2 regions of the Peribacillus sp. B2I2 genome follow, and region 1 is predicted to be linked to the other one. Evidence: riboswitches for the same ligand, from Rfam matches in the RefSeq annotation. Region 1 holds a riboswitch; the other holds the start of a gene.

Region 1 (15,188 bases):
CTTCATAGATGAATATGTCCTTTTTATCTCTCGTTGAATATAGGCAACCCTCTGGGGATTCCTTTACATTCAATTGATTTTTATGTGCATCGCGTTTAAGGGGCTCGGCAAAGAATGTCTTTTCGACATATTGACTATAAGCCTTTTCGGACATGGTACAACCGGCGGCTTTTTGATGGCCGCCACCATCGTACTTTCCAGCAACCTCAGAAACATCTATGTCATCGTGGATTGTCCGGAAGCTGATTCTTTTACTCCCTACCATCAGGATGGCGATATAATCCAGATGCGAGAACTCTTTCGACAGTTCATTTCCCAATTCTGAGTGGTATGACTCTGCATGGACCACCCCAGCTGTATGGGGACCGACCGTAGCCTGATAAACTTCTCTTTTTTTCCTGTTTATGTACCGATCAACCCGACTCTCCTCAACATTCAGAAGCGTTTGCTCCACTTCGTCAAAAGTAAAACTTTCAGCCGTCGACAACTTTTTTGCGATTTTCATTTCGAATTCCTCAATCGGAATCATGAAAAACAGGTCATTCAGCCGTTTTGCCGTTGAATTTTTATTGACTTCCCATTCCCACGTATCGTATTGACGGACCAATTCAACGAATTCAGCGATAATGCTTGAAGGTTCCAGAAATTTATTTTCAACAGCATACTGATAGAATAATGAAGTTGCTGCCGTCTGTTTACCGTCTTCCTGTTCGACAGTTACAGATGCCCAATCATGTTCATTCAAATGCAATGCTGACTTATGATGATCGATCAGCAGCGCTTTACCTCCATCTTCAACAAACTGAGTAATCATTTTTTCGTTATCTTCATCAACCGATAAATCAGTAACAATCAATGTATCTTCAATCTTAGCCTGCTCAAGAAATGCTCCTACATTCTGATTAAGGCGACCGATTGAATTATAACTAACAACTACTTCTTCTCCGAATGCCAGCTTAGCTACAATGCCGCAACCGACTCCATCTAAATCATTATGTGTAAAGAGATGGTACACACAAACCCCTCCTAATAACTAATAAATTTACTTTTCCCTAAAGACATGAATTTCAATTGCAATCTTTACAATTGTAGCATAATCATATCCGCATAATTTACCATGCTACCATTACGCGATGCTTTTGTTCTTTTTTTTTTTGAAAAACCCACTTATGATTCTTTATTTTCCAGAAATATATAATGAAAACACATTACTTTGAAATCGTGGTATTTCCATGTACTCCCTTAAAACAGACAGGGGAAAACAACAAACCATTAATGCTTCAAGATATCATGATCATGTATTCAATGATCACTTTATGCCTCATTCTATCCATATTTCTAGGCACCCCGCCAACAAGTGGCCCTTATGGCCATTTCAGAATTGTCCAAATAACAGGGGGAAATCTGAGGAAATCGTTATTGCCTTAATAGATATAAAAAAAAAACTAAAATAGCCGTCATGCCACAAATCACATTCAACAGAACCTGAGTAACATAACCTAAAATCCAGTACATCAAAAAAAAGCCGCAGGAAATGTTAATCCCTGCGGCCTCCTTATGTGAAATCACTGTTCTATCAATTTTCCAAGGTTGGCCATTTCAATGGCACTAACGGCAGCTTCATAGCCTTTGTTACCTGATTTAGTTCCGGCACGTTCAATGGCTTGTTCAATATTCTCAGTTGTCAACAATCCGAAGATAACCGGTACACCTGTGTCCAAGGAAACGGCTGCCATGCCTTTAGCTGCTTCATTGCACACATAATCATAATGTGAAGTGGCACCCCTGATTACCGTCCCAAGACCGATTACCGCATCATATTTACCTGTATTTACAAGTTTCTTCGCAATTAACGGAAGTTCAAAAGCACCCGGGACCCATGCGATGTCAACATCATTCTCATCAACACCATGACGCTTAAGGCCATCCAATGCCCCTCCTAAAAGCTTGCTTGTGATAAACTCATTAAATCTTCCTACAACGATTCCTACTTTCAATCCTGATCCGATTAATTGTGCTTCAATAATTTTCCCCATGTCCAATTCCTCCTAATTATTATACAGATATCATTTTTTGTTCATTTAAATGCGCTAAACTCCTTAAGCATTCGGGATGTTCAGTTCAAATTCTTGTTTCCCGATTGTATCACTTTGTTGAAGAAACCGAATCAAATCGGCTATCGTGATGAATTTCAGGTTGAATTTCTCAGCGATGACTTCCAAATCGGATACGCGTGCCATCGATCCATCTTCATTCATGATCTCGCAAATGACACCAGCTGGAGCGGCACCGCATAACTTTGCCAAATCCACCGAAGCTTCCGTATGTCCTGCCCTCCTCAGTACGCCGCCTTCTTTAGCGACTATCGGAAAAGTGTGACCAGGCCTTTGAAAATCTTCAGCGACCGAATCCTCTTTAAGAAGCTCAAGTATCGTCAATGACCGTTCAAAAGCACTGATTCCTGTGGAAGTGCTTTTATGATCGACACTAACAGTAAAAGCAGTACCATGATGATCGGTATTTTCTCCTACCATAGGATGCAGGTTCAATTTTCCTGCCAATTCTTCAGTAATGGTTGTACAAATCAAACCTCGTCCATGAGTCGCCATGAAATTAATCGCTTCCGGCGTCGCCTTTTCGGCCAACAAGACAAAATCCCCTTCATTTTCACGGTCTTCATCATCAGATACGATTACTATCTTGCCAGCTTTCAAATCTTCGATCGCTTCTTCAATTGTATGGAACATCATTACACCGCCCTTTTATTAGAATCCGTGCTCTGCCAAAAACTCTAAATTCAACCCTGGTTTTGAATCACCATTTTTCATTTGATGTATAATATATTTCCCTATCATGTCATTTTCGATGTTAACTATATCGCCAGCCGCTTTTTGCCCCAATACGGTGTCCTGATGAGTCAATGGAATCAGTGATACAGTCAAAAGGTTTCGTTCGATTCCAAATATCGTCAAGCTCGTTCCATCAATGGCTACAGATCCTTTTGGAATGCAAAAGGTACTGAGCCCTTCTTCCAATTGGATTACATAATATACGGCATTTTCTTTTCGTTCTTTTTTTATGATTGTTCCGGTTCCGTCGATATGACCTGAAACAAAATGACCGCCAAACCTTCCCTGTGCACTCATGGCTCGTTCGAGATTCACAGGTGATCCCAACTTTAACGTCCGGATCGAGGAAGCTTTGACCGTTTCCGGCATCACATCGACCGTAAACAAACTTTTCGTGAAGGACGTTACCGTTAAGCAGACCCCGTTGACTGAAATACTATCCCCCAGATGAACATCTTCAAGGATTTTTTCAGAACGAATCGACAGCTCCATACTGCTGTTTCCTTTTTTCAAGGAATGGACGGTACCGATATCCTCAATGATTCCCGTAAACATGTTTTTCCCCCTTTTATAAAATATAAAAAACCCCTTAGGAAGACCTAAGGAGTTAGCAGGAGAAATGAGTGAAAAAAACTGTATACCTAAAAAGCCTAATATTTTCTTTTTTGAAAAATTAGGCGTACGTATACACTTGGGTTCCACACGTCCTTCTCCCATCCAGACTGTACTGTCGGCTTTGGAATCTCACCAAATCCTGCCTTTATCAGGCTCGCGGGCTTAGAATTTCTTCATCACCGCCGGTTGGGATTTTCACCCGACCCCGAAGGACACTATCAACACATTGCTGCGCTTTCTAGTATTATGTTGTTATTTAAAAGCCTATGTAATAGGATTTTTACGGTTATGATATTGATTGAAATGTTTTATAGTTCTGTTGAATATTGTTCATTCCTTCCAAGTATCCTACCAAAAAACTACCACTGAATTGACTTTTAATTAATGACATATTACCACGACAAAATAAAAAGAACAAGGAATGAATCTCCTTGCCCTTCTCCATCAAGCCATTTTAAAAAAGTAATTTTGGATACTTTGTATATCCTTCCGATTTTAACCACGTGTAAGGGAAGATCCCTATTCCCTTTTTTATCCTTAGCAGGCACGTTTACATCCACTTCGACGTTTTACTCTACCTTTTGTTCAATTTTTACATTTTTTGTTTAAACCCAATTAATCTCACCTCCAAAGTCTCGAATATGTTAATGACTAGTTTATGTAAATGAATGAAAAGAGTTTGAACCACACAATGGATACTATAAAGACTTGGCCCATAAGCTCGGCCATACTAAAAATCAAGTTAGCTGCAAGTTATATGTGATGGACCATGTCTACAGGTGTGATCCGTTTCTTCCACCATTCCTGGCATAAATGATTGTCTCCTGCCAATACAACAGCACGGCACTTCTTCCAACCAGATGAGTTATAGAACTTCTTAGCTTCTTTATCACGTTTGTATTTATTGTAATAAGCCTGCTTACCCATACTATTTCCTCACCTTCTTTCTCCAAAATAAAAATGCACCCAAAGAATGAGTGCAATATTTAAACTATTTAAATTCAATTAGTGCTTTGCAACTTACCATTAACTAAACTACTATATTGTATAGGAATGTACTTACCACCTGATTTTGATTTTACTATTCCATTCAAAATAATGCTTTTTACTCTCTTTTTTACAACACTTTTTCTCTTTTTTCTTGCAACAATCTTTTACCTTCTTACAACTGTGTTTCTCTTTTTTGCACCACTTTTTATCCTTTTTTTTCTTACAACTATGTTTCCCCATATAATCATCCCCATATCATGTATTGTTATATAATATGGATTTACTAAATTTACGCTTGTGCTTGTCCCCATTAATGAATATATTGACATCTTCTTTCTCCAAGATAAAAAGCACCCAATTGAATAGATGATAATATAACTATACAATCGAATTCAGAGGGTTTTCTTTATATATTTTCTATAAAGATTTTCTTTGGGAATTTTGCTATAATGTTGAAAAAAATTTTGAGTATTCGAATCCGATTGCAGATCAGATGTTTGTAAGTTTAGGCAATTAAGGACCCCCCATAATTATGGATGCTTAATGATTTCAAATTATCTATCCACGTTCTATAAAATGAATCTCCAATAAGCCTGGTTATATCTAACATCTGTGATTTATCCTCATAGACCAATCTTGTATTTTCGTCTTCTAATTCTGTATTCAAACCAAAAATAACAGCCTTTATCAGTTATACTTTCAGACAAAAAAAGTTAACTTCCCTACTTCTTCAGGTGGAACTTCTTGACGATTTACAAAGTCCTCATTAAGGCTTTATCATTTAAGCTAGCATTTCGTGTGGAGTATACGATTCAATGCACCCTTCAATTGTGCCAACCTTTCCTACCAAACACTAAAATGGAACAAATAAAAACCGCCTCAAACCCTTTAATACAAAGGTTTAGGCGGTTTATTTTTGATCTTACGACCCGAAGGACTAAAATAATATGAATTTTTGAATATTTTAACGCCATAAAGTGAAAAAAGATATGAAATTTCTAAACTTAAATGGTTCATTAGTTACAGGAAATCCCTTTCTATATGGAAAAATGAAATTCATTTCCGAGTACCTCCGATGTGCTCCAAAAAGATTAAACATGCTTAAATGGTGGAATAAGTTATAGGAGTCACAATTCATACAAGGAGGAAGCTCATGCTTATTGCCATCACCAATTTGATTTTCTTTCTATTCGTCGTAACAATGAATTTTCTAGCCAATTTCCTGCCATTGAACGGCCAAACATCAGGAGAGGTCTCTGATAAATTGGATGTCCTTTTCACTCCTGCCGGTTATGTATTTTCCATATGGGGCTTTATCTACTTTCTGCTGGCCATTTGGGTAATCAGACAGTTTTTAGGTAACCACCTTAACAGCCCTGTTTATAAGGCATCCTCCCCTTGGTTCGCTTTAAGCTGTGTACTGAATGGTTCCTGGCTTTTGGCTTGGCATTACGAACACTTTTTGTTATCCGTATTCATTATCATCGCTCTTTTGGCCACATTAATGGTCATTTATATAAGCATAAAAAAAGTGGAGCATACTGCTTTCGATCTATTTCCGTTTTCCGTTTATACAGGCTGGGTGAGTGTTGCTGCCATCGCTGACATTTCTTATTACCTTACCTATATTAAATGGGAAGGTTATGGGATTTCCAGTGTAGCTTGGACAATCATTTTGCTGATTGCAGCAACAATCCTGGCCTTTGTCTTTGCAGGTAAAAACCGGGATTGGTGCTATCCTCTCGTATTCGTTTGGGCGTTCATAGGCATCGGGATCCGAAATGGTGCCGCCTACCCGGTAACCTCAGACATTTCTTATATTCTGGCTGCTCTCATCTTTATCGTGTCCATCACAATCTTCATCAAAAATAGAAGGAGCTGAAAAGGAAATATGGCTGCCTAAAATGCCTGCCGAAGATCATGCCATACGTCCTGCCAAGCTTCAAGGCCAACTGAGAGACGGACTAGTTGGTCACTGATGCCCATTTGTTCCCGCGAATCTTCAGGAATGGCAGAGTGCGTCATGGTGGCGGGATGCTGGATCAATGTTTCGGCATCCCCTAGACTGACGGCAATTTTGATAAGTTCCAATTTATTGAGGAATTCCTGCGCATCCTTTTTTGTGCCATGCAATTCGAAAGAGATAATGCCGCCGCCATGTTTCATCTGTTTTTGCATTATATAATGATCCGGTGAGGCTTCATCACCTGGATAATATACCTTTTTCACCTTTGGATGTTTCTTAAGTTCACGAAAGATCTCCATTGCATTGGCCGAGTGACGGTCCATCCTGACAGGCAAGGTCTTTACCCCCCGCAATAGTAACCAGGCATCGAATGGTGAAATGATTCCACCGATATCCTTCTGTGTAGTTCCAGCTACCTTTTTCATAAACTCCTTCTTGCCGACAACAAGGCCCGCAACGACATCCCCATGCCCGCAAAGATATTTCGTCGCACTATGAAGGACGATATCACATCCATATTCAAGCGGTCTCTGTAAGTAGGGAGTCGAAAACGTATTATCGACTACGACCGTTACATTATATTCCTTCGCAACTCTCACTACCATCTCTAAATCAATCATTTTCATCGTCGGATTGATTGGGGTTTCTACATATATGCAGGTCGTTTCCGGCCGAATCATTTTCCTTACTTGTTCTTCTGTATCCATTTCACAAAAATCATGAGTGATTCGGTATTTATTTTTCATTAACTGCAGAAGCCCGAATGTACATCCATATAACCCCTGTGAACACAGGATGTGGTCATCCGTTTTAGTTAACGCAAAAAGCACTGCTGAAACCGCTGCCATACCCGATCCGAAAGCAAGGCCAGCTTCCCCCCCTTCCAAAGCGGCAATCTTTTCTTCAAGCACTTGTACCGTGGGATTTCCAAGGCGAGAATAAATATATCCATCTTCTATACCGGCAAAACGCCGTTCCCCTTGCTCGGCCGTTTCGAAAGTGAATGTTGAGGTTTGGAATAAGGGTGTTGCCAAGCTTCCTAAATGCTTCTTCGAGTCATATCCTTCATGTATGACTGCCGTTTCAAACTTTTTATACTTCCCTGTCATATCGTCTCCTCCTAACCTATATCTATTGCTATCATATGTCAAAAATCCATATAAAGGAAGCGTTTTCATGCATGAATATCCCCATCAATAAACTCCAGAATTCAGTATATATAATTTAATTTCACAATTAGAATTTATAGATAAAGATTTTGGCAGGGCGCAAGATGAACAAATTCATTTTTGGTTTTCTGGTTATATTAACGACTGCTTTAATGGGTTCTACATTCGCTATAGGACAAATTGGCTTTGCGTACTTCACCCTAAGTTACTGGCAGTGTTTCGGTTCATCCTAGCAGATTTCAGCATGGCCATAGTCGTTAAGCTCATCAAACGCCCGCACTCAAAAAGATCAAGAATTGGTCCAAATGGAGTATCATCTTTTTTTCCAGACAGCTGGTGTCAGGGGATGCTTCTTTATAGGTTTAAGGACCAATTCAGCCGGGGAATTGTCGATCTTGACATTCATGAACCCGTTATTCCTCTTGCTGGATGACCCTGTTCACTGGTACGTTGCAGTTGGAGGTTCACTCATTTTCATCCGCATATTTTTGGTTAACTGGGAATCCCACCATTTTAAGACAGTGAAAAGGTCATGTAGAGTGAATTCAAATTGAGCATCCACTTAATTTTTAAAGAAAAGGAGGAGTTTTAAGAATTGGTCGGATGGTATATGTTCCCTGCTTAAATCCTAATCGTGTTTGTAAAAAAAAAGAGACAGCCGCCACGGCCATCCCTTTTCCAAATCATTCATCGACTACGATGTTTCCACCATAGAAGGTTACTCTCGTTAATGGAATCTCCAGTTCACGAGCCATTTTTTTCAACTCTCGCTCTTCTCTTTCCGTTACGATTGAAATAACAGTGCCGTCTGCACCTGCACGCCCAGTTCTCCCTGATCTATGGATATATTGATCGATGTTATCAGCCATATCAATATGAACGACCGCAGTAAGACCTTTAATATCAAGCCCCCTAGCCGCTACATCCGTTGCTATCAACATCGGGGATTTTCCGGAACGAAGCTTGCGCAGCGCTTTCTCCCGGTCGACTTTATTGGATTCCCCGTGAAGCACGCCCATTTCAACACCTTTATAGCTCAGCTTTTCATGTAAGACGCTCAGTTCTGCTATATCATTCAGGAAGGCAAGGGCCTTCACATCTTTAAGTCTTGTGATTTTCTCAAGAATCTTGGATTTTTCCCGTCTCTCTACAACAAAGTACAGATGATCCACTTTCGATTCCATTTTTTCATGCTTATCGACCTTTATCATTTCGGGTTCATTCATGAATCCTCGGGCCGCTTTTTCCGTTTCCTCTGGCAGAGTTGCCGAAAATACCATTATTTGCCTGTCTTTGAGGGTTGTTTTGATAATATTATTGATCGTACCCATATGCTCTGGAGTGATCAATTGGTCACCTTCATCAAGTACAATCGTCTTAACTTCATGCATCTTCAATTTCTTTTGGGCAATCAATTCATAAATCCTACCCGGTGTTCCGGCAATTACCTGTGGATGCTTCTTCAGTTTGTCCAACTGCCTTTTCACATTAGCACCGCCGATGAATGCTGCACCCGTTATGCCGCTTCCCTCTGACCAAATGCGAATTTCTTCATTGATTTGCATGACCAGTTCTCGGGATGATGCCAAAATCAAAGCTTGCGGCGATTTTTTTTCAGGATCTACCTTTTCTAACACTGGCAGTAAATAAGCTAAAGTTTTTCCGGTTCCAGTCGGTGATTCAGCCATGATGTCTTTTCCCTCAACAATCACGGGAATCGCTTTAGTTTGAATCGGGGTAAGTTGTCCGAATCCGGACTTTTTCCAGACCTCTTGTATATATGGTTTTCTATCGTTCACTAATGCAGGTAATTCGCTCATATCGTTCTCCTTTAATATAAAACTTTTCCTATCATTCATAGTACCACTTATTCTTGTCCAGTAGCCAACGGAATACGAATTGTAACCGTCGTCCCTTTGTTTATCTCACTTTCAAAATGCATTTCCCCGTCAAGGCGATGAACGACCTTCCGGCAAATTGCAAGTCCGATCCCTGTACCCTTTTCCTTCGTCGAATAAAAAGGCTCACCAATCCTTTCAAGGCGCTCGGGCATCATTCCTATGCCATTATCACTCACGCTGACTACAGCTTGATCATCGAGGATTTGCAGCGACAGATCAATTTTCCCATTATCCTCTATCGCTTCAATGCTATTCTTGACAACATTGATTATCAACTGTTTAAGTTCAATTGAATCAGCCATAATATAAATCGGTTCAGCGGTTTTAACCCTAAACCCCATTTCGATATTATTCAAATTCGTCTCTGCTTGCATCAACGTGAATACCTGTTGTAAACTGTCGGCAAGATCTATCCTTCGGAATGCGACATCCTGTTTCTTTCCGAGAACCAACAGTTCACTTGAGATAATATTAATTCGGTCAATTTCCTTCAACATGATATCAGAATGCAGCGGGTTGACCTCCTGTGTCATGTCCATTAATTGTACGAATCCTTTTAAAGATGTCAGCGGATTTCTTATCTCATGTGCGACGGCAGCAGCCAGATGTCCGATTACAGATAGCTTTTCCGACATGATCATCAATTCCTCTTCGCGCCGCAATTCAGTAATATCCCTTACGATTGCATATACTCCAAGCATTTCCGCTTGAACGATGATCGGTAGAAAGGTTACACGGATTATCCGCTTTTCATCACTCTTATTCTGGATGGTCGTTTCGAATTTTACGGCTTCGCCTTGAAGGGACTGTATAAAGAAAACAGATACTTTTTCCTTTTCATTCCAGTTGATGAGATGATTCGCATTCTTGCCTTTCAAATTGTCACTGTGATGACCTAACAGCTTTTCAGCTTCCGGGTTAATTGAAACGACATTTCCTTCAAGATTCAGTTCAAGGACACAATCGGGGTTATGCTTGAACAGCGACTGATACTGTTCATCCTTTAGATTGAATTCCTGTTGGGACCTCAACATTTTCCCCGTCCAATACCTGATTATGAAGTATAAGAAAAGCCCGGTTATGAAAATGAACATCCATCCTTTGGAATGTTGAAACATTGCATATATCTGAACATCCGCCTTTGCCTGTGTCATAGAGATGTAATCCGTAACGATAATCCATAAGACCCCAATGATTATATATATAATAGCCACTTTACATGCAATTTTATGAGATTGGTTCATGTTTTATCCTTTGTAATGTTTTTTGGTTTATTATTCCCAAATCACTCAAAAAAAGCCCTCATGTTTTCCACATAAGGACTCTTTGGATATTGTACCATATCTATGGCGTTCATTGTTTGTATCTAAAAAACAACTGGGTTAAATGATCAAGAGAGGTTTTTGATGGCTTGATTGAATTCCTCTTCTATAACTTTTGAAGGCTTGGCCGATAGTAAGCTGAAAACAACGACCGCTATTGTTCCAGCGATGAAACCAGGAATGATTTCGTATACTTCAGCTAACTCTTCGATCATTTCCCAAACGATTACTGTTGAGGTACCGACAATCATTCCCGCCAGGGCTCCCCATTTCGTCATTCGCTTCCAGTACAGGCTTAACAAAATGACCGGACCGAAGGCCGCTCCAAAACCGGCCCATGCATAACCCACCAATTTAAGGATCGTACCACTTGGATTAAAAGCTAAAATGAGAGCGATGGCAGAAATTGCTAAAACGCCAAACCGGCCCACTAGCACTAATTCCTTATCCGATGCATTCGGCCGAATGAACTGCTTATAGAAATCATCCGTCAGGGCACTTGCAGAAACTAACAGCTGAGACGCAATCGTACTCATGACCGCTGCCAAAATCGCCGCCAACAAGAAGCCTGTAATTAAAGAAGGAAACAGTTCTTTAGCTAAAATGATGAAGACAGACTCTGCACTTTTCTCCCCTAAAGGACTGCTTGTCAGATTAAAATAAGCAATCCCTACCAATCCGGTGAACATCGCTCCCACGATAGCAAAAATCATCCAGCCCATACCGATTCTCCGTGCACTTTTCAATTCCTTAACAGATGAAACCGCCATGAATCGAACGATTATATGAGGCTGCCCGAAATAACCAAGTCCCCATGCCAGAAGAGATATGATGCCAATGGTTGATGTTCCTTCGAAAGCATGCAATAAATTCGGGTTAATCGATTTTATTTCATTGAAGGTAGGATCCCAGCCACCAATATTTACAATCGTGACAACTGGTACTAGAATTAAGGCAATGAACATAATCGTACCTTGTACGAAGTCCGTCCAGCTAACAGCCAGGAATCCGCCAAATAATGTGTAAAGAATAACAACGCTCGCCGTCAGCCAGATGCCCCACCGGTAATCCAAATTGAAAGCGGAGCGGAAAAGCTCACCGCCTGCTACCATACCTGAAGAGGTGTAAAAGGTGAAGAAGATTAAAATGACCGATGCTGATACAACTTTCAAAATCCGTGATCCATCTTTAAACCGATTTCCCAAAAAGTCGGGAATCGTAATCGAATTGCCGGCCACTTCCGTATATGTCCGAAGTCTTGGTGCCACGAATAACCAGTTTAAATAAGATCCTGCACACAGGCCGATGACAATCCAGCCAGCACTTAACCCGCTTATGTACATTGCACCGGGAAGACCCATCAACAGCCAGCCGCTCATATCGGAAGCACCTGCACTCAATGCAGTTACAGCTGGGCCCAAGTTCCGGCCGCCAAGCATGTAATCCGTTAAGTTGGCCGTTCTCCGATAGGCCAAATAACCAATTAACAGCATGCCTGCCATGTATATTCCAATTGATATTATAATTCCATATTCCAAAAATGAATCCTCCTATTTATAGGTTAATTTTCATCTTGTAAGCTTATCAGAAAAAAAAACATATGTTAAGAAGTTCTTGCACCTATCAACGATTTCACTTTCAATATAATTAAGAAAATTCATTTTATTAGATTAAATTATTAGGAGGAATACGCCCATGCAATCCTATATCAATCAGCCAGATGGAGTCTTTCCCTCTGTTTGCTCTCTTGACTGTCCTGATCAATGCGGTCTACTGCTGCACAAAAAGGACGGGAAAATCATTAAAGTTCAGGGGGACCCTGATCATCCAGTCACCAAAGGGAATATTTGCAACAAGGTCCGGAACATGACTGCCCGCCTATATGACCCCAATCGCATAAAGCAGCCATTAAAGCGCATCGGCCCGAAAGGAGAAGGGAAATTCGCTCCAATCAGTTGGGAAGAGGCCATTGACACAATTACTTTCAAATGGAATGATCTGCTCGAAATGCATGGCCCTGAAAGCATACTTCCCTACAGCTTTTATGGAAACATGGGTAACCTAAGCGCAGAGGGCATGGATCGCCGTTTTTTTCACAAACTCGGTGCAAGCATGCTTGAGCGTTCCATTTGTAACGCGGCCGGCTCAGTCGGATACAACTATACAATGGGTGGTTCTTTCGGCATCGACCCTGAAGAAACGATTCATACAAAGCTTTTCATCATGTGGGGCATTAATGCGGTGAGCACAAATATGCACCAAGTTACGCTTGCACAGCAAGCCCGAAAAAACGGGGCCAAAGTAGTTGTCATTGACGTACATAAAAACCAAACCGGTAAGTGGGCAGATTGGTTCATACCGATTCTGCCTGGTACCGATAGTGCCCTTGCCCTCGGTTTAATGCATATTCTATTTGCCGAGAATCTAGTCGATCAGCCTTTTCTTGATGAATACACAGTGGGTGCTGCTGAATTGCGCGAACACGTCCGCCAATATGACCCTGCAACCGTCTCCGCGATCACCAGCGTTCCAATGGATGACTTATATGAATTAGCCAGGATGTATGGCACTACCACTCCATCATTCGTCCGAATAGGCAATGGGCTGCAGCACCATGATAATGGCGGCATGGCAGTACGCACCATTGCCTGCCTGCCTGCACTTACCGGCCAATGGATGACGGAAGGCGGCGGGGCCATCAAAGGGAATTCAGGATATCTGGCTTTTAATACAAATGCCTTAAGACGCCCTGATTTATTGCACAATAAATCTACTCGGACCATTAATATGAACCAAATCGGTCAAGCTCTATTGGAAAAAGAAAACCCGATTCGCTCCATGTTTGTATACGGCTCCAACCCAGCACTTGTCGCTCCGAATGCAAATAAGGTGCAGGAAGGTCTAATGCGGGAAGATCTATTCACAGTGGTGCATGATCTATTCTTGACCGAAACGGCCATGTTTGCTGACCTCGTCCTCCCTGCCACATCATCTTATGAAACGGAGGATTTTTATAATTCATACTGGCATAATTACGTCCAAATACAGAAACCTGTAGTCGATAAATATGGCGAGTCGAAATCGAATGTTGAATTGTTCAAACTTTTAGCTGATGGAATGGGCTTTGAGGAACAAGCTTTTAAAGATTCAGAAGAAGATATGATACGGCAGGCGCTTGATTTTCCCGATAATCCGCATTTGGAAGGCATCACCTATGACTCCCTTTCAAGGAATCAATTTGTCAAAGCCAAGATGCACCGGATGTTCCCAGGCAAGCTACCGACACCAAGCGGTAAAATCGAACTTTATTCAGAACGGATGAAGCGCGATGGATATCAGCCTCTACCAACATATACACCAATCATAAAAGACAGCGAACTGCCATTTTTATTCATACCGGCACCTAATCATAACTTCTTGAATTCAACCTTTTCAAATAATGCCAAACATATCTCCTTGGAAAAGGAACCTAAGCTGCACATCAATGCAGCTGATGCCAAAACGTTAGGGATAGCTTCCGGAGATATGGTTAAAATCTGGAACGGCCGCGGTGAATGCTTGCTTACCGCCGCTCCCGGTGAAAATGTGTTACCCGGCGTACTTGTCAGCCAAGGCTTGTGGCAGAATGCACCTGAAACGAAACAACTCATCAATGCCCTTACTCCAGATCGCCTCTCAGACATGGGCAATGGCGCCGTTTTCTTTTCAGGACGGGTGGATCTTGAAAAAGTCCAACATAAGTCCACGAATCTATAAATATATCGGCGATTCTGGAGTTATTTCGCCGATTCTCGGATTATATCGGCGATTCTGGAATTATTTCTGCGATTTCCAGATTTTATCGGCGATTCTGGAATTATTTCTGCGATTTCCAGATTTTATCGGCGATTTCCGTTTTTTTGCATATCAACATAAAAAAGGCTGTTCCACAAGGAACAGCCTTTTCGTCTAGCTATTTACTCTTCATCAAACCAACCAGTTGGCTGAATATCCAAGTTGTTATTGATTTGCTTTACTTCCGTATATGCCTCATAACCGAAAGTGCCCAGTTCGCGTCCATTTCCACTTTGCTTGAATCCTCCCCAAGGAGCTTCATTATAAGTCGGGTGATATGAGTTTATCCACGTGATGCCGGCACGTACTTTTTTAATGACACGGTACGCTTTTGCGATATCATTGGTGAACACCGCTCCCGCTAAACCATATTTCGTATCATTGGCAAGTCGAAGAGCTTCCGCTTCATCCTTGAACTTTTGAACGACAAGCACCGGTCCAAAAATTTCTTCCTGCACAATCCGCATGTCCGGTGTCGTATCAACAAAAATAGTAGGTTCGACAAAGTAACCTTTATCCAAGCCTTCTTCTTTAATTCGGTT
Region 2 (15,188 bases), 3.0 Mb from region 1:
GTGGCCTGGACACGATTCTGGGGCTGGGATCCGAAAGAAGTCTGGGCTCTGATTACTTGGTTGTTTTATGCGGCCTTTTTACATCTGCGCATGTCAAAGGGGTGGCAAGGGGAAAAATCAGCATGGCTTGCCGTCATCGGTTTTGCCATAATGATATTTAACTTGATATTTGTTAATCTTGTTATTGCTGGTTTGCATTCATATGCTTGATTCTGTATTGTAATAATTAGATGAAGGGGGTCTTTTGATAGAAACGTCGAGGGTTGGCTTGTCGATTTTTCTAGAGAATGATCCCTTTTTCCGTCCTCACTTTATATATGATATTTCAGTGAAATACCCACTATGAATTCACAGAGGAAACGGGTGAGGTCTTTTTTTGTGACAATATGGTGAAAGGTCCATAAAAGCCATGCGAAATTGGCTCATTATCGTACTTTGGAAGGAAAAATTATTAGTCAGGGAAGTTTTCATTTTGTAGAATAAATGATAGGAGGCTGATTACATAATGTATAACGCTATTAAAATTCTCGTGGTGGATGATGAGGAAAGAATCCGCCGGCTGTTAAAGATGTATTTGGAAAGAGAAGATTATATAATTGATGAAGCTGAAAATGGAGATGTGGCTTTAACAAAAGCCCTTGAAAATGATTATGATTTAATTTTATTGGATATTATGATGCCTGGTAAAGATGGAATCGAAGTTTGCCGTGAATTAAGGGAGAAGAAGACGACACCTATTATCATGCTGACTGCTAAAGGGGAAGAAGTGAACCGCGTTCAAGGGTTCGAAGTGGGGACCGATGATTATATCGTAAAGCCGTTCAGTCCCCGTGAAGTCGTGTTAAGGGTTAAAGCTTTATTGCGCCGCTCCTCAAGCACGGGTTACATGCAGACGGAAACGACGGCAAAAGATGTGATCGTCTTCTCGCATCTAACCATTGATAATGATGCCCACCGTGTACTTGCTGATAACAAAGAGGTTTCATTAACACCAAAAGAATATGAATTATTATATTTCTTAGCTAAATCCCCAGATAAAGTTTTCGATCGGGAGCAATTGTTAAAAGAAGTGTGGCATTATGAATTCTTTGGAGATCTTCGAACTGTTGACACGCATGTTAAACGCTTACGTGAAAAATTAAACCGCATATCCGAAAACGCAGCCAAGATGATTGTCACTGTTTGGGGTGTAGGTTACAAGTTCGAAGTCGTTAATGACTGATGCTGTGGGGCAGTGTCGTAGGGAAGCTATGGGCAACGATCCTATTGCTCGTGTCATTCGTATTAATCGTTTTAACCGTTCTGCTGGTCGAATTCTTTGAGAATTTCCAAATTGAAAATATTGAAAATGATTTAACCAAAACGGCCGAACAAATCATTAAGGTAACAAATGACCATCAGGGATCTAACAATGAGGTTTTACAAATAGCTTCGGAATTAATAGGAAACGAAACGAAAATGATCATTCTAAACGATGACAAAATGATTTTCTCATCCATTGGAGGAGATAAGGAGTTTGAAATCACGCCGGAATCCATTAAGAATGATCCTGAATTGCTCAAGGTTTTTACCGAAAGAAAGACTGTAAAAAAGGAAATGGCGCTATCCCATGATCCGGGTAAAGAGGAATTATCCGCAATCGTTGTTGGGATTCCACTTGAATTGAATGGGGAACAGGATGAAGTTTTCTTATTTCAATCATTGGAGTCCATGGAAGAAACCACAAAATCCACTACACAGTTCATTTTATTGGCAGCGGGCATCGCCATTATTTTGACAACGATTTTTGCTTTCTTTTTATCTACAAGAATCAATGCCCCATTGGTGAAGATGAGGGAAGCCGCACTGGCGATTGCCCGGGGGAAATTTGATACAAAGGTTCCAATCTTGACTCAAGATGAGATCGGTGAGTTGGCCATAGCGTTTAATCAGATGAGGAAGCAGCTGAAATTCAATATGAATGCACTCAGTCAGGAAAAGGAACATCTCTCAAGCATTCTTAGCAGTATGGCTGATGGGGTCATTACCTTCAATAAAGATGGCACAATCCTTGAAACGAATCCGCCAGCGGAAAGGTTTCTCCAATCCTGGTACTTTGAAAAAGGCAATAACCGGGAAGATAACGTGAATGTCCCCTTGGTTTTGATGAATCTTTTTGATGAATCAGAGTCCTTCGATAAGGAGCAAGTCGGGGAAATTACCTTGCAGGGCCGAGATTGGGGATTCATTGTCAGCCCGCTATATACAAATGCCGACAATATTCGGGGAGCGGTGGCCATCATACGGGATATGAGTGATGAAAGACGTATGGACAAACTTAGGACGGATTTCATAGCCAATGTCTCCCATGAATTAAGAACGCCCATTTCAATGCTGCAAGGATATAGTGAAGCGATCGTTGATGATATTGCGGGCAGTGAAGAGGAAAAGCTGGAGATGGCCCGCATCATCTATGATGAGTCTTTGAGAATGGGACGTTTAGTCAATGATCTGCTCGATCTGGCTAAATTGGAATCGGGAAAAATGAACCTTAGCTTTGAACATGTACCAATTTCACCTTATTTAAAGAGGATTACAAGTAAGTTTTCCGGGCTAGCCAAAGAAAAAGGGATTACAATATCAGTCAGTCTTCAAGACAATGAAATTGAATGGCATTTTGATCCTGACCGTATTGAACAGGTTTTGACTAATTTAATTGATAATGCGATTCGTCATACTCCTCCAGGCGGGAACATTGATGTCATTCAGAGGACAAGTGATCGAAGAGGTCTGATCATTGATGTGAGGGACTCTGGATCTGGTATTCCCGAAGAAGATTTACCTTTTGTATTTGAGAGGTTTTATAAAGCGGATAAGGCAAGGACCCGCGGCCGATCAGGTACCGGATTGGGTTTGGCCATCGTAAAAAATATAATCAATGCCCATGATGGCTACATTTCGGTAAACAGTTTACCTAATAAAGGGACAACGTTCAGTTTTATCCTGCCTCGAATTATGGAAAATGCCGATTGAATGACGGACAGCTTTCCAAAAAAATCTTGTTTCATAGGGAACTGTGAAGACAAAGGCAATTGGATTCATTTCCAACTTGTCTTTGTTTTTTTTAGCGAACAAGATAAGAAGTTCCGGACATGTGGAAATTGACGGAATTTTATATTAAGATTAAAGCCGAAGTATGTAACTTTTATTGAGGAATGACGACTATATTTATGAACGGATGTGGGGAAATGATGGATTCCGTTTTCCACGATCTATATGAAAAATATCATCAGGAAGTTTATCAATTCATTTTTTATATGACTAAAAATCGAGAAACGGCAGAGGACCTTGTTCAGGAGGTCTATATCCGGGTTATGAAGGCTTATGAACGCTTCGAAGGAAAAAGCAGTGAAAAAACGTGGATTTATTCGATTGCCAGAAATGTGACGATTGATTATTTTCGGAAACAAAAAGGGTGGAAAGACAAAATCTTTCCTAACTTTGATTGGGATAGGCAATTGATTAAAGATACTCAGCCCATTCCGGAAGAAGTGGCCATCATGAACGATGATATCCAAGATATTTATCAATGTTTAAACAGATGTACCGTCGATCAAAGATCCGTCATCATTTTAAGGTACATTCAGGGCATGTCCATTACGGAAACTGCAGAAATATTAAATTGGAGTGAAAGTAAGGTAAAAACGACCCAGCACCGTGCTTTAAAGGCAATCAAAAAATTGATGGAAGATTTATCAGGAAAGGAGGGCCACCGCAATGAGAAGATCCCGTTGGAAAGAAAACGAAATTGAAGACATGCTACGCGGGCTTCCGAAATTAAAAGATGACCGAACCAAGGCAGAGGTGTATGCGAGAATACATGATAAAAAAAGAAAGAAACACTGGATACCTCTAATTGCGGGTGTGGCCTCCTTATTCTTAATGGTTGTTTTGGCGTCATCGTTAATTATTGGAAACAAGGGAACTACAAGGGAAGAGGACAGCAGCGGTAATGGGAAATTATCCATATCCGAAAATAAGGAAATGGCAGATCAGGAACGGCAAAATGCAAATATCAAAGAAAATACCTCAGAAGATAAACAGGGTAATCAAGAGTTTTTGAGTAAGCAAGCGGAGATTGAATCTAAAGACGAGGTTTCAGAAATAGAACCTCTAACAGGGGAAAAGGAAAAAACTTTTGCACATGCGATTTATCAAGACGACCTTAAAAATGCATCGGTCATTACCATGGGCGTACCTGATGATCAAATGAATTTCATCGTTCCCATATCAATTAAACTCAAACATTATGACAAAGCGGATACACTGAATCGGTTAACGAATCAAATGTCCAATATCGATGAAGAGCAATATGGGCTATCTGACTATTTTCCGCTTGATATAAAGATTAACCAAGGAAACGATATGACCACTGCTCATATTGAGTTTCGAGAAAACAGCCGATTATTGAAAGAGGATACTCTTTTTCTCCATTCGATGGAAGAAACGCTTTCCTATAATGATATAGAGAAGATGACTTTTTCTACAGGTGGTAAGCAAGGGGCAATGTTTGCCAATAAGGGATTTTTAAAGGAGGCGGATATACCTCATCAACAAAAACGCACATACCTACTTTACCAAAGAGATGAATCCTCTCCAAGGTTCCTAGTTCCAAGCAATATGGATTATCGGGACATTGAAGAGGCACTTCAAGCTGGAAAAGGGGAGCCGGACATGGAGGGGATTTCACCTGCAATCCCGGATGACCTTAAATGGGAAAGTATACGTTCAAAAGGAGATCTTGTGTCCATTCAATTGTCAGATCAAGCAGCTATAGAAAATAGTGAGGAATCCCTTCAAGCTTTAGAAGCCATACTCTTCATTGCTAAGGATTTTGGTTTTGAAAAAGTGAAGTTTGAAAATGCACCAATTGAAGAGGTCGGCCAGTTGAATTTAACTGAAGACATATGGGTGCCCAAAGCACCGAACCTAGTGAATTGATGCAGGGGACGGGCTAAATGATGGAGGGGTGCTCTATACATTTAAAAAAAGTGCCCGCGCTGACGGGCACTTTTTTCTTCTTATAATGAAATACGGGCCATGAATGTAATTTCTTCTGTTTCCATTAAAAATTGTTTCATGTTGTCTGCCAATGGTTCATCAAAGCTTAAAACCATGATTGCTTCCCCACCAGCTTCTTTTCGGCCTACCTGCATGGTGGCGATATTCACTCCGTGATCACCAAGAACCTTACCTACGTTACCGATTACACCAGGTTTATCGGTATGCTGGATATAAAGTAAATTCGATTCCGGATGAAAGTCGATTTTGAAACCATTCAAGCTTACAATTCGAGAACCGTAATTTTCGATATAAGTTCCACTTATTGTTAATTCGCGGTTGTCACCTTTTATTTTAAGGCTGATCAAGTTAGAGTATCCTAAAGAGTCCGTTGAGATTTTTTCACCAACTGTAATGCCACGCTCTTTTGCGACCAGCAAGGCATTCACCTCATTGACTGATGCATCAACCCTTGATTTGAAGAAGCCTGAGATTAGACTTTTTGTCAGAATCGCTGTATCGAAGTCCAATGACTCTCCTGCATACGTAACGGAGATTTCCTGAATCCCTTCATTCATGCACTGAGAAGCAATGGATCCCATTTGCTGAACAAGTTGATAGAATGGCTGTACCTTTTCAAACACTTCTTTAGAAATCGCTGGAAGGTTGATTGAACTGGAAACTGGATTTCCTTCGAAATAGGTCAAAACTTCTTGGGCAACCTGTACGGCTACATTTAATTGGGCCTCTTTCGTAGATGCACCTAGATGAGGTGTAGCAATGACGCTATCCAATTCAAGCAGTTTATGGCCAAGTGGAGGTTCTTCCACGAAAACATCCAGCGCCGCCCCTGCAACATGTCCTTCAACTATCATTTCATATAAATCATCTTCGTCTAGAATTCCACCACGTGCGCAGTTCAGTACATAAACTCCTTTTTTACAGGTAAGCAGTTTTTCTTTATTGATTAAACCTCTAGTTTCATTCGTTAGTGGAGTATGTACAGTAATGATATCTGCTTTAGGAAGCAATTCATTTAACGGCAGGGACGTTACGGCCATTTTCTTTGCACGATCAGCAGTCAGGAACGGATCATAGACAATTACATCCATCCCAAACACTTTAGCACGTTTGGCAATTTCCCCTCCGATACGTCCAAATCCAACTATACCTAATACTTTGCCGCGAAGTTCCGTTCCAGTATATGAAGAACGTTTCCATTCCCCATTCTTCAGTGAAGCATAAGCTTGCGGAATATGGCGCATTAAAGAAGCCATCATGGCAAATGTATGTTCTGCAGTTGAAATGGTATTGCCGTCAGGAGCATTAACCACGACAATCCCACGTTTTGTCGCAGCGGGGATGTCTATGTTATCGACGCCGACACCAGCGCGTGCTATAATTTTCAACTGCGGCATACGGTTCATTAAATCTTCCGTAACCTTCGTTGCACTTCTTACAAGTATTGCATCAATCTGATCAAGTTCGTTTTCCGCTTCCTCTACTGTCTTCTGAATAAGGTGAATATTGGAAGCCTCTGATAGCGGTCCGAGTCCTTCTGGTTTGATGGCATCTGCTACTAAAATCCGATACACGTCTAAACACCTTCCTAGGGAAAAGAATTATCTTAAATTTCAGTTAATTTTACAATTTAAATGCCAATTGTGTCAATTTGGCTTCACTGATTGTAAGCGCTTAAAACAATAATTACATTTGGATCGTATGTTTAATGCCGCACTATTAATGGCTTCAACATCGATTGCCTTAAAAGAAAAAATATTTTCATTATGATAATTTTGTGTATCCGATTTTTCTTTTAAGTGATTTATAGTCCTAAATGTATCAACTGAGAAAAAATGCTATCACAAAAAAGGAATTTCGGATATAATGGGAAAGATAAAACAAAATTTTATAGGTCTATCTTCGGGGCGGGGTGTAATTCCCCACCGGCGGTGATGAAGGAAATTCTCTTCTAAGCCCGCGAGCCTTATGGGCAGGATTTGGTGTGATTCCAAAGCCGACAGTATAGTCTGGATGGGAGAAGATGGAGGTTCCTGAGTGCGTTTCAACAGTTATTTGCTGAACGTTTGTTTGATGTAACCTTTAATTTATCCCTTTAATTCTATTGGAATTAAAGGTTTTTTATTGAGCATCAACATGATTAAGGAACCCTAACCTCTTTTTCAGGTAGATCGGAAAAGAAGGAGAGAGAACTATGAAAAAGAACAAAGTGAAAAAAATGGTCACACTGGCCATGATGGGAAGCATTTCTTATTTATTGATGCTTTTAAATTTTCCGTTCCCAGGATTTCCACCTTTTCTGAGTGTTGATTTTAGCGACATACCAGCACTGATGGCGGCATTGATTTTCGGACCGATGGCCGGGATTCTAGTTGAATTCCTTAAAAACCTATTGGATTTTGTCATGACAGGGACCTTGACTGCTGTACCAGTGGGACATATCGCTAACTTTGTTGCGGGAATACTGTTCGTCTTGCCGACTTATTATGTATTTAATAAAATCAATTCAAAAAAAGGGATGACGTTCGCTTTACTTGCGGGTACAGTTTCCATGGCGGTATTTATGAGTGTTTTAAACTATTTTGTCTTTTTACCGGCTTATACCTTCTTTATGGGAGCGGATGCAATGTCGGCACCCGAGTCGAGAAAGTTCGTCACGACGGCAATCTTGCCTTTCAACGTGATTAAAGGCGTGCTCATCACATCTGTATTCATGTTATTGTTCATTAAATTACAGACATGGATCAATAAGCAAATATTATATAAAAATGCTTAACGGCATTGACGATAGAAATATAAAAAAACAACCGGATATACATATCCGGTTGTTTTTTTATGTCATTGGTATGGGAATGTGTAAGCGACATTGGCCAAAAGAAAAAGCCATTCTCGATTGAAAATGGCTTGTACCTTTATTCGAATTTTAGTGCATCCCCGTCAAATGCCTCGTCAGCAACTTTAATAGAATCCGTTGGACATCCTTCAAATGCATCCATCATATCATCTATTAGTACATCTGGAATTTCAACGATTCCCTCATTATCGTCAAGGGTAACAAATGCAATCCCTTCGTCATCATAATCATATATATCTGGTGCTGCTGCTCCACAAGCACCACAAGCGATGCATGTTTCTTTATCCACAATAGTAAATTTAGCCATGAATATAACCCCTCCTAAGTTGATTAACAACTGATAATCTTTTTATTTCAGATTATTATCTCTTTCTTATTGTAAGACCGAATGCCAAACTTTTCAATAGAAATTGTATTGATAATAACTATCATGTAGTAGAATGTCAACGAAAAACATCGTAATAATTAACTTGGGTCCTACCATGGTTCGTCATTTAGTCACATAATTTTCCTTGTATTCATCAATAATAACGGCGATTTTTGCAGATATTTGTTACAATGGGTTTATTGGTTAAATGAAACAAGGATGTGAGTCCCATGAATAATTATCTACAGGCAATCATTCTATATGCGATAAAAAAATTTCAAGGCGAACGTTCCATTTATGCTATATACCATATGCTACAGGGAAAGAAGTCGTCACAAACAATCCAGGATGCCCATTTATTCGGGTTAACGAATATATTTGGGACAATACCTCGGTTTACACGTCAGCAATTGAATCAAAACATTGAACAGTTCCTTAAGCATGACTACATTAATTTAACGGATAAATCAGATGCATATGAAATTAGTCTGCAAGGAGAGGGAATGTTAGTCGATTACTTTAATAATAATCCTTTTCCGACGTATATAAATGGTTGGAAGTATCACAATATCACCCCGGTTTTCTGGGGAAGGTTAAACTTGCTCATTCAAACCATATCCCATATTGTCCACAATGAAAGACGTTTTTATCCGATACAACGAAATCCGAAAATCCAATATTTCGTGAAGGAATTCTTACATGCCAATCGTCAGGACCGAGTGTTGATTGCTCAACATCTATATGAAGAACTGATTTCCCTTTTAGAAAGTCAAAGTGATTTGAAACGAGACATTTTCATTTTGAAATTAACTGGGGTAAATAGGATTGGGCTTACGTTTGAACAGATTGCCAAAAGGAAAGATGTAGAAGAACAATATGTTCGCTTTACATTTCTTGACTCGTTGCATCAAATGCTTTCAGAAATGGATACGGGAACGGGAACGGAATACCCCCTTTTGTCCTCGTTAACCAATGATTGGCAAAAGAGTGAGAATCCTCATTTGACACAATCTACACAGACTACTTTACGGTACATACAGGCAGGGAAAAACCTGGGGGAAATAGCTGAAATCCGCCGATTGAAAGTCAACACCATTGAAGATCACCTCGTTGAAATTGTCCTATCGGATAAAGGTTTTCCAATATCCGATTATGTGTCTATCGAGGATGAGAGAGAAATTGCTGCTGCTATTAAGGAACTTGGTACGAAAAAGCTTAAAGCAATCAAGAATATGGTCGATAATAAACAGATAAGCTTTTTCCAAATACGGCTTGTACTTGCGAAATTAGGTGATGGATGATGAATATAGAACGAGTCCTCAAAGAAAAATTCGGATTTGATGAATTCCGTCCCGGACAAAAAGAAGTGGTTGAATCATTGATGTCCGGCCGTCATACTTTAGCGATGCTGCCAACCGGATCCGGTAAATCATTATGTTACCAGTTGCCGGCCTATCTTTTGAATAAGACTGTCCTAATTGTCTCCCCATTATTATCATTAATGCAGGATCAGGCAGATCAGCTCAAGATGAGTGGCGAAAAAAGTGTTTTGACCCTCAATTCTTTTTTGAATCTAAATCAAAAAAGGAAAGCTTTCGACCGGTTACATAGTTATCGTTTTATCTTTTTATCTCCTGAAATGCTGAGCCTGGAGACTGTGATAAAATCCTTGAAATCCATAGAAATAGGTCTATTCGTCATCGATGAAGCACACTGCATCTCACAATGGGGATATGATTTCCGACCGGATTATTTGAATTTAGGAGAAGTGAGGCGTGAATTGAACAATCCATTGACTCTTGCCCTGACAGCAACTGCAACCACTGAAGTCAGAAGGGATATCATTGGTAAACTCAACATTGGACAAGCCAAGGAAACCGTCTCATCTGTTGACCGCGATAATATTGCAATAATTGTAGAGCGCAAGTTCAGCTACGAAGAGAAACTATCCCGTGTACTGGAGCTTGTCAGGAAATTTACAGGTAGCGGAATTATTTATTTTTCCTCTAAAAAATTGGCGGAATCGGTCACTGGGTTTTTACAGGAAAACGGGATAGAGAGCGTCAATTATTATCACGGTGGCATGGAACAGGAACAAAGGATGCTCATTCAGCAGCAATTCATTTCCGGTCAGTTGAAAATTATATGTGCAACGAGTGCTTTTGGCATGGGTGTAAATAAATCCGATGTCAGGTACGTTATCCATTTTCATATGCCATCCACGATGGAAGCTTATCTTCAGGAGATAGGCAGGGCGGGACGAGATAGGAAGCAAAGTGTGGCTGTCTTATTATATAGTGACGGGGATGAAGGGCTTCCCCTGCATCTGATGGAGCAACAGTTGCCTACGGATATGCAAATCGATGGTGTTTGCTCTTTCCTTAATGCTTCACAACAGATTCCGGCGAATTTGACCCTATCAGAAAAAGAACAGCTGTCTCAATCTTTTTCGTTGAACGAAATCCAGCTTCGTTTTTTTACCCAGTTCATTACAGGAAATAAAGATCCTTTATATCAAGTGGCAGAGATGAAAGAGTATTGTCAAAAGAGGAAATCCGGGAATCAAGAAAAGCTTAATAATTTCCTTATTTGGATACAAGCAAACGAATGTCGCCGTTCAGGTATATTGGACTATTTTGAAGAAAAGCAGCGGGAAGTGAACCCCATTTGCTGTGATATCTGTGGTATGGATGCCGAGAAAATGGCTGATGTATGGCCGGAAGTCAAGGTGGATCCGGTTAATTCCTATTCAACGTGGAAAGAGGAATTGGCTTTTATCTTATTAAAGAAGGAAAATGGGAATGAAAAATAAGCAAGCTGAAATAATTAAACAACTAACAGATAAACAGTTGCTAAATAATTTGTTTCTTACACAAATTATTCTCTTAACGTTATCCATTTTTTTAGGTATTATTTTATTTAAAGACCGTTCTGCTTTTTTCGACTTATTTATCTTTGATGACCTGAACATTTTGCTGATTGGAATTCCCGCTGGAGTCATTGTCGTGTTATTTGACATTTTCTTTATGAAAGTGACACCATCTTCCTATCAGGATGATGGTGGTATTAACGAACGCATTTTCAGTAATTTGTCATACCCGATGATTTTTGTCGTTGCTTTAGTGGTAGCGATAAGTGAAGAGTTATTATTTCGTGGAGTGTTGCAAACACATTTTGGCTTGCTTCTTACGAGCCTCATTTTTGCAGCTGTTCATTATCGTTACCTTTTTAATTGGTTTTTATTTTTAAATGTTTTGGTTTTGAGCTTCTTTATCGGTTTTCTCTTTGAAATGACCAATAATATCCTGGTGACGATTACGGCACACTTTTTGATTGACTTTATCCTAGGTATTTTAATCAAGAGCAAAAAGCAAAGAGGGTTGAGCAAGAAAGGGGGTGACTTTAATGAGTCGAGTGCAGAAGAGTGAAAAGGAAAACGATCAGGCTGGTGAACTTCGTTCGCGAATTGAACGTCATAAGGCTAAGTCATCATTGCCAAAGCGCAGCAAAGTTCACCAGAATAAAAAGAAAAAAAGTAAAGTGAAGATTAAGTTTCCAATGATACAATTATTAGCATTGTTTTTTATTTTGCTTCCAATTGGATTTTACAGCCTTTATACATATTTTCAGGAAAAACCTTTCCCTGTACATGATCCAAAAAGTGACCCAGTCGTCTTTGAAGAAAATAAGGAAGATAAAGAAGCGATCCCTACTACAGCAACGGCAGAGGATTTAAAGGAAAAGAAAGAAAAAGAAGTAGCTGAGGCTAAAGCAGAGGAAGAAGAAAAGAGAAAAGCCGAACAAAAAGCTAAAGCACAGCAAGAGGCCGAACAAAAAGCTAAAGCACAGCAAGAGGCCGAAGAAAAAGCCAAAGCACAGCAAGAGGCCGAAGAAAAAGCTAAAGCACAGCAAGAAGCCGAAGAAAAAGCCAAAGCACAGCAAATAGCTGACGAAAAAGCAAAGGCTGAAGCGGCAGAAAAGAAAAGGGCAGCCGAAAGAGTTCAAGCGGCGAAATCGGATAAAGAGGAATACAAGGTTGTCTTACATACTGTTCAAGGTGAGGAAACATTATTCCGAATTTCCATGAATTACTACAAATCACAGGAAGGCATTGCTCTGATCAGGGAGTGGAATGGTCTGAATGGCAATGAAATTTCCAGAGGTCAGGTTTTGAAAATTCCGATCAAGAAATAATGATGGCACCTTTAGAAAACATCAAGTTTAAATCCTTCTATTTCAAAACAAAAAAGACTTTAGGCAAAAGGAGTTCTACCTTAATGTTAAAACAAAGTTGATTGGAACGGAAGGTACGAGACTCCCTTGGACGCGGAAAGCGAGTGCCTGAAGTGGAAATCAACATTCAAATTTTAAAAACCTAAAAAAACTGGAGACAAACTCAATTATTATCGAGTTTGTCTCCAGTCTGACCCTGTCTTTATAGGCAGGGTATTTTTAATATTGTTCAACTTGGTTCAGTATGAAGCCAAACATGACAGGTACTTTATCATTTTTTCCACTACTCTTTCATATCATGATTTGAAAGAGTAGAGGAGGAAATGCGATGGAATCTACAATCATTTTATTGGATGAAAAAACGGATCAAGCAACTAAACAAATGCTGCAGAATGTCGTGGATCGAAAAAAAAAGTTCGAGGCTCTTAAAAGGAAACACCTTCAAAGCTTATGGGCAACCATGATTGTTGCTACCCTTTTTTTGGTTTATCTTTATTTTTATATCGTTGTACCTTATTCTTATTCCTTTTTCAGTATGTTTAGTGTTTTCGTCGACCATTTTAGCCATTTCCTTTTTTTGGCGGCAGCCATAGGGCTATATGGATATATGATATTAATTAAAAAAAAGCTCGATAAAGCAGAAAAGGAGTTTCAGTTGCTTCGCTGTGAAATTATTAATAAAAGTAAGCAGTTATGGGAAAAAGAGGAAGAATGGAAAAGTCGCCATAAGGTTTTTGAAATGATGAAGAAGAATTATGATATTAACTTATATCATGAAAATAAATGAATGATCGCGTTAAATCATATTTAATTGCGAGTAATATGGTTTTATGGTTATATGAAGATAACTCTTGGGATTAGGATGGAAAGAAGGTTTACGAAAGATGTTATTGGTATCTGGATTATTTTTAGTCATCATTCTGCTGGTATTTGCCACGATTATTTACATGTGGCGTATGGCCAAGCAAGATAGGTTGATTTTTCAAGACTTATTTTTCAATGACTTTCCTGAAGGGTTTGGCGATGTTCGGATTTTTTTCATATCTGATCTTCATCGACGGATCATATCGGATAGATTAATTGAGGGAGCACGTGACAAGGCTGATCTGGTGATCATCGGCGGGGACATAAGGGAAAACGGGGTTCCCTTGGAACGTGTGGAAAAAAATATATTGAAATTAAAAGAACTTGGCCCCCTTTATTTTGTTTGGGGAAATAATGATTATGAAGGGGATTTCCATGAGCTTGATGCAACCCTTTTGAAACATGGAGTGAAAATCCTTGATAATACAGCTGTTTCTTTTGAGTCTCAAAATGGCAGCAAAATCGCTCTTCTGGGCATTGATGATATAACGGAAGAACGAGATAGGCTCGATCTTGCGTTGTCGGATTGCGGGAATGAAGCTTTTCGGATTTTGGTGAGTCATAACCCATTGGTTAAGAAACAATTGACTCCGGAACACCATATAAGTCTCGTTCTGTCAGGTCACACCCATGGAGGGCAGATTCGCATATTTGGATTCGGTCCCTATCAGATCGGCAGCATAAAAAAAGAGGGGGACTGTTTGTATATGACGAGTAATGGCTATGGGACAAGTACAGTGCCTTTAAGGCTTGAAGCAAAGCCGGAAACGCACTTATTCACCCTGAAAAGGGGGGCATGCACTAAAATAGGCGAAGCGGTGGAGCAGACCTATTAAGCTGCTTTTAATCGAGCCTATCGAGATTTTACAGACTTAAAAAAATCCACTATAATTTCAACAATTGATCGTACAGTTATTGGAGGCCTTGTAAAACCATGCAAGAAGGTAAATATAATATAAAGGCAGTTTCAAAACTGCTAGACATTCAGCCAGGAACCCTAAGGGCGTGGGAAAGGCGATATAAATTTATCGAACCTGTCAGGAATGAATCAGGGCACCGGCTGTATACAGAAAAACATCTGCAAATCCTTAAATGGCTCATCAATAAAACAGAGCAAGGTTTTACGATAAGCCAAGCCGTTTCGCTACTTGAAAGTACAGGCTATCTGGCGACTGGAGTTCCTGAAACGAACCGTAAGGATGAACAAACGACTAAGTTATCGGATGAATTAATTGAAGCTCTATTAAATTTCAATGAAAATAAAGCCCATATGCTGATAAGCCAAGCATTCAGTATGTATACAATCGAACATACCATAGTTGATCTACTCGGTTCAATATTGGTTCAGATAGGGGATAAGTGGGAAAGGGGGGAAATTACTTCCGCTCATGAACACTTTGCTTCGAACATCTTAAAATCCAGGATCAGCTCAGTCATGCATACGATTCCGACTAACGGTTTTCTTCCGAAAGCCCTTACCGTTTGCGCCCCTGGTGAAAAACATGAATTCGGACTGTTGGTCTTTACCATTTTTTTGAAGCGGAAAGGATATGAAACCATTTATTTGGGAGAATCCATCGCGGATAAGGATCTTTTTACCGTTTTAAACATCATAAGACCCTCTTACTTATTCATGTCATGTTCACTAAAAGAGAATCTCGATAGAACATTTAGGCTGGTTGAGGAGTTAATGAAGGATTTCCCGGATTTGAAGGTGGGTCTTGGAGGTGCGGCGCTGAGCCTTATATCCGAAGAGAAACGTACTGCCTTCAGCGGAGTTTTGATGGGGGACACGCAATCGAAATGGGA

Evidence for each region. A riboswitch is a leader RNA that binds a small molecule or an ion and turns the genes downstream of it on or off. The one in region 1 is predicted to bind FMN.
Region 2: it holds a riboswitch for FMN, as region 1 does, so the genes downstream of both, ABIE66_RS17425 (ECF transporter S component) here and ribE (riboflavin synthase) in region 1, are expected to answer to the same signal.

Annotation. Positions count from the first base shown of each region.
Region 1 covers NZ_JBGCCB010000001.1:544,452-559,639, reverse strand. The annotation lists gene ABIE66_RS02745 (DHH family phosphoesterase) at 1-1,015, opposite strand, end outside; gene ribH (6,7-dimethyl-8-ribityllumazine synthase) at 1,566-2,036, opposite strand; partial or broken gene ribB (3,4-dihydroxy-2-butanone-4-phosphate synthase) at 2,109-2,747, opposite strand; gene ribE (riboflavin synthase) at 2,766-3,404, opposite strand; FMN riboswitch at 3,551-3,681, opposite strand; gene ABIE66_RS02725 (hypothetical protein) at 4,218-4,391, opposite strand; gene ABIE66_RS02720 (hypothetical protein) at 4,619-4,783, opposite strand; gene ABIE66_RS02715 (TspO/MBR family protein) at 5,608-6,336, shown strand; gene megL (methionine gamma-lyase) at 6,354-7,529, opposite strand; gene ABIE66_RS02705 (hypothetical protein) at 7,834-8,022, shown strand; gene ABIE66_RS02700 (DEAD/DEAH box helicase) at 8,273-9,409, opposite strand; gene ABIE66_RS02695 (ATP-binding protein) at 9,457-10,704, opposite strand; gene putP (sodium/proline symporter PutP) at 10,881-12,350, opposite strand; gene ABIE66_RS02685 (molybdopterin oxidoreductase family protein) at 12,508-14,568, shown strand; gene ABIE66_RS02680 (aldehyde dehydrogenase family protein) at 14,769-15,188, opposite strand, start outside.
Region 2 covers NZ_JBGCCB010000001.1:3,534,164-3,549,351, reverse strand. The annotation lists gene ccsB (c-type cytochrome biogenesis protein CcsB) at 1-210, shown strand, start outside; gene ABIE66_RS17450 (response regulator transcription factor) at 506-1,222, shown strand; gene ABIE66_RS17445 (ATP-binding protein) at 1,219-3,012, shown strand; gene sigX (RNA polymerase sigma factor SigX) at 3,231-3,791, shown strand; gene ABIE66_RS17435 (hypothetical protein) at 3,757-4,980, shown strand; gene serA (phosphoglycerate dehydrogenase) at 5,061-6,635, opposite strand; FMN riboswitch at 6,956-7,090, shown strand; gene ABIE66_RS17425 (ECF transporter S component) at 7,256-7,837, shown strand; gene ABIE66_RS17420 (ferredoxin) at 7,974-8,222, opposite strand; gene ABIE66_RS17415 (YpbB family protein) at 8,513-9,583, shown strand; gene ABIE66_RS17410 (RecQ family ATP-dependent DNA helicase) at 9,583-11,094, shown strand; gene ABIE66_RS17405 (CPBP family intramembrane glutamic endopeptidase) at 11,084-11,710, shown strand; gene ABIE66_RS17400 (LysM peptidoglycan-binding domain-containing protein) at 11,688-12,476, shown strand; gene ABIE66_RS17395 (YpbF family protein) at 12,844-13,302, shown strand; gene ABIE66_RS17390 (metallophosphoesterase) at 13,400-14,215, shown strand; gene ABIE66_RS17385 (MerR family transcriptional regulator) at 14,314-15,188, shown strand, end outside.